2 regions of the Salipiger sp. ABF4_146 genome follow, and region 2 is predicted to be linked to the other one. Evidence: riboswitches for the same ligand, from Rfam matches in the RefSeq annotation. Region 2 holds a riboswitch; the other holds the start of a gene.

Region 1 (2,200 bases), on a different contig from region 2:
GCCGATTTCCACGCCCTTCACCGCGTTGATCGACATCATCGCCGCAGCGAGGTCGGTGTCGAGCTTACCGTAGATCGGCGCGCCCAGCCCTGCCGGCACGCCGCGCGCCACCACCTCGATCACCGCACCGACGCTGTCCCCGGACTTACGCAGCCCGTCCAGATAGTCGGCCCAGCCCTCGGCAGCCTCCGCATCGGGGCACCAGAACGGGTTGCGCGCGATCTCATCCCAGTCAAAGCGGTCACGGTCGATGCCCTGCGGCCCCATTTGCACCATGAAGCCGGTGATCGATAGTCCGGGCGCCAACTCTGCCAGCGCCGCCCGCGCCAGCCCGCCGGCGGCGACCCGCGCCGCCGTCTCCCGCGCCGAGGAGCGACCGCCGCCACGATAGTCGCGGATGCCGTACTTCTGGTAGTAGGTGATGTCGGCATGGCCGGGCCGGAACTTGGCCGCGATCTCGGAATAATCCTTCGATCGCTGGTCGGTGTTCTCGATCATCAGCTGCACCGGCGTGCCCGTGGTCTGCCCCTCGAACACTCCCGACAGGATCTTCACCGCGTCGGGCTCGCGCCGCTGCGTGGTGTATTTGTTCTGCCCCGGCTTGCGCAGGTCGAGCCAACGCTGCAGCGCCGCCTCGTCGATCGGCACCCCCGGCGGGCAGCCATCCACCGTGGCACCAAGCGCCGGCCCGTGGCTTTCGCCCCAGGTCGTCACACGAAAGAGATGGCCGAAGGTATTGAGGCTCATGGGCTTGTCTCCTGTGTCGCGCCGCGCTCTCTGCTCGCCCAGCCTGTTAGGCCAGCACGGCCCTTGTCTCAAGGGAATTGTCGTGACGCGCCGCGGCGAGGAATTCATCTTGTCAGCCGCCCCGCCCGCCGCTAGGTCTTGCGCTACCTCGGGGTGCCGCGCGATCCACGCCGGCTGAGATGCCACTGCGAACCCGTTGAACCTGACCCGGTTAACACCGGCGGAGGGAAGGTCATGGCCCAAGGCCCACGCGCCCCGGCCCATCTTGCCCTCTCGCCGCAAATTTGGAGGATGCCATGAAGGCCATCAGTTTTGCAGCGGGATGTCTCTTTGCCAGCACGGCGCTGGCGCAGGAGAACGTTCTGACCGTCTACGCGGGCGATTACGTCGTCTCGGAATGGGGCCCTGGCCCGAAGATCGAAGAGATGTTCGAGGCGCGCTGCGATTGCGACCTGCAGTTCAAGCCCGGCGATCTGCTGCCACGGCTGTTGCTCGAGGGCGAACGGACCGAGGCCGACGTGGTCTTTGGTCTCAACACCGACGTGACCAAGCAGGCCCGCGAAAGCGGCCTCTTCGCGCCGCACAATGTGGACCTCTCGCCCCTCACCTTGCCGATCGAATGGACCGACGACACCTTCCTTCCCTACAACTACGGCGAGACGGCCTTCATCTACGACACCACGCGCCTGCCCGAACCGCCGCAAAGCTTCGAGGCGTTGCTTGAGGCGCCAGACGATCTGAAGATCGTCATTCAGGACCCGCGCAGCTCGATCTCCGGTCTGGCCATGGCGCTCTGGATCCACGCGGTGTTCGGCGACGAGGCCGAGGACGCATGGCGTAAATTGGCACCGAAGATTCTCACCGTCACCAAGGGCTGGTCCGAAAGCTACGGGCTGTTCACCGATGGCGAGGCCGACATGGTGCTGAGCTATACCACTTCGCCTGCCTATCACATCATCGCCGAGGACGACCGCAGCAAGAAGGCGCTGATTTTCCCCGAGGGGAACTACTTCATGGTCGAGCTGGCCGCGAAGGTCGCCAGCACCGATCAGCCGGAACTGGCGCAGGCGTTCATGGAGTTCATCTTGACGCCCGAGTTCCAGCAGATGATCGCCACGGGCAACTGGTCCTTCCCTGCGGCGCTGCCGCACGATGAATGGCCCGAGGGGTTCAAGGAGCTCGAACTGCCGACCAAGGTGCTGTTCTACTCCGAAGATGAGGCCGCCGCGCTGCGCGACGAGGCTATCGAGGCATGGCGCCGCGGCCTCTCGCAATAAGCGCCGCGCTCCTCGCGGCCGGGCTGGTGCTGGCACTGGTGCTCGGCCCGGTGGCGGCGGTGCTCTCGCGCGCCGGTGGCTGGGGCACGCTCGGCCCCGGCGACTGGCAGGCACTACGGTTTACGCTCTGGCAGGCGCTGCTCTCGGCAGTCTTTTCTCTGGCGCTGGCGATCCCC
Region 2 (2,200 bases):
GTGTCGCGGAACACTTCCCATGTCAGGTCCTCGGCGATGCCACCGACCTTTTCCAGCGCCTGATAGAGCGGCACCGTGCCGATCGGCACCGGGCTGTTGCGCAGGATCCAGTCGCGGATGTTGTGGATGTTGCGCCCGGTCGACAGGTCCATCACCGTGTCCGCGCCCCAGCGCGTCGCCCAGACCATCTTCTCCACCTCCTCCGCCATCGAGGAGGTCACCGCCGAGTTGCCGATATTGGCGTTGATCTTCACCAGAAAGTTGCGGCCGATGGCCATCGGCTCAAGCTCGGGATGGTTGATGTTGGCCGGGATGATGGCGCGGCCGCGGGCGATCTCGTCGCGCACGAACTCGGGCGTCACGTGGTCTGGGATCGACGCGCCCCAATCGTGGCCATCGCGCACCAGCTGCGCCTTGGCCGCCTTGCGCCCGAGGTTTTCGCGGATGGCGACATACTCCATCTCCGGCGTGACGATGCCGGCGCGCGCATAGGCCATCTGGGTGACCGGTTTGCCATCCCTGCCCCGGCGCGGCGCGTGGCGGACGGGAAACTCGGGCACGGCGCGGGCGCCTTCGGCAAAGCCGTTGTCTTCGGGCTTCACATGGCGGCCGTCGTAGCTCTCGGTATCGGCGCGGGCGACGATCCACTCTTCGCGCAGCCGCGGCAGACCGCGGTCGATGGCGATCTCGGCGGCGGGATCGGTGTAGGGGCCGGAGCTGTCGTAGACGGTGACCGGCGGCTCGCCAGCCGAAGGGTGCAGGTCGATCTCGCGCATGGGCACGCGGATCTGCGGATGCTGCTCGCCCTTGTGCCAGACGCGGCGAGAGGCGGGCAGCGGCCCGCATGTGACGGTGGGAGTGAGGTCTTTCATCGGTCGGAGCCTCCAAGCTCAAAGCGGTGGAGACCCAGTTCCGTGCGTGAATGGGGTGACATCGCTGCGGCCAAGGCGCGGGTGTGCCCCGCTTTTCCTATCCGCATGGTCCGGGGCACAGAGCCCCCGGCAACGCCAGTGCACCATCCCTACGCCAGTATGAACTGGATCAGGTTCGTCGGGTCACTGCGCTGCGCGGACGCCAGCAGAATCTCAGCCCCTTGTCGGGACCCCCCGGGTGAGTGGCGCCACCCTGCGGCGAGTCGGGCGGGGCGTCAAGGTAGGGTCTCTGCCCAGCGGCGCGCGGGCGGCACTGCGTTGTTGAGTATTTTTGGAAAGATGAAGACAATGCCACGCCCAGAATGCATACGACCAGAATGCACACGCCCGGAATGCAAGAAGGGCGGCGCCACATGGCACCGCCCCCTGTTTTCTCTTGGCAGAGTTGAGGCGCGCCTCAGACCGCTTCGAGCGCGGCCTTCACGTCATCCGGCGCGCCGACGTTGCGCAGCGTGGCCGGACGGTGGATGCGTTTCACCATGCCCGACAGCGCCTTGCCCGCGCCGATCTCCCAAAATTCGGTGACGCCCTGCGCGGCCATGTAGTCCACCGACTCGCGCCAGCGCACCGAGCCGGTGACCTGCTCGACCAGCAGCGCGCGGATGCGGGCGGGATCGGTCACCGCCTCGGCGACCACATTGGCCACCAGCGGCACGCTCGGAGCGGTGATTTCCACCTGCTCCAGCGCCTCGGCCATGACCTCGGCGGCGGGGGCCATCAGCGCGCAGTGGAACGGCGCGCTCACCGGCAGCAGCAGCGCGCGCTTGGCGCCTTTTTCCTTGGCGATATCCACCGCCCGTTCGACCGCGGCCTTGTTGCCCGAGATCACCACCTGCGACGGGTCGTTGTCATTGGCCGCGGCGCAGACTTCGCCCTGCGCGGCCTCGTCGGCGACGGCGCGGGCGGTGGCCAGATCGAGCCCCAACAGGGCGGCCATCGCCCCCTCGCCCACCGGCACCGCCTGCTGCATGGCCTTGCCGCGGGTGCGCAGAAGCTTGGCGGCATCGCCGACGCTCAGCGCTCCGGCGGCGGTCAGCGCCGAGTACTCGCCCAACGAGTGACCGGCGACATAGCCCGCGGCGGTGATCTCGATGCCCTCCGCCTCGAGCGCGCGCATCGCCGCCAGCGAAGTCGCCATCAGCGCCGGCTGGGCGTTTTCGGTGAGCGTGAGCGTTTCGATGTCACCGTCCCAGATCAGCGCCGAAAGGCTCTCGCCCAACGCCGCATCCACCTCGTCGAACACGGCTTTCGCCGCCGGATATGCCTCG

Evidence for each region. A riboswitch is a leader RNA that binds a small molecule or an ion and turns the genes downstream of it on or off. The one in region 2 is predicted to bind thiamine pyrophosphate.
Region 1: it holds a riboswitch for thiamine pyrophosphate, as region 2 does, so the genes downstream of both, thiB (thiamine ABC transporter substrate binding subunit) here and thiC (phosphomethylpyrimidine synthase ThiC) in region 2, are expected to answer to the same signal.

What each region holds. Positions count from the first base shown of each region.
Region 1 covers NZ_JBSWYX010000002.1:494,254-496,453, forward strand. The annotation lists gene aroC (chorismate synthase) at 1-747, opposite strand, end outside; TPP riboswitch at 887-993, shown strand; gene thiB (thiamine ABC transporter substrate binding subunit) at 1,044-2,024, shown strand; gene ACXAJT_RS05185 (thiamine/thiamine pyrophosphate ABC transporter permease ThiP) at 2,000-2,200, shown strand, end outside.
Region 2 covers NZ_JBSWYX010000007.1:193,342-195,541, forward strand. The annotation lists gene thiC (phosphomethylpyrimidine synthase ThiC) at 1-872, opposite strand, end outside; TPP riboswitch at 1,001-1,119, opposite strand; gene fabD (ACP S-malonyltransferase) at 1,330-2,200, opposite strand, start outside.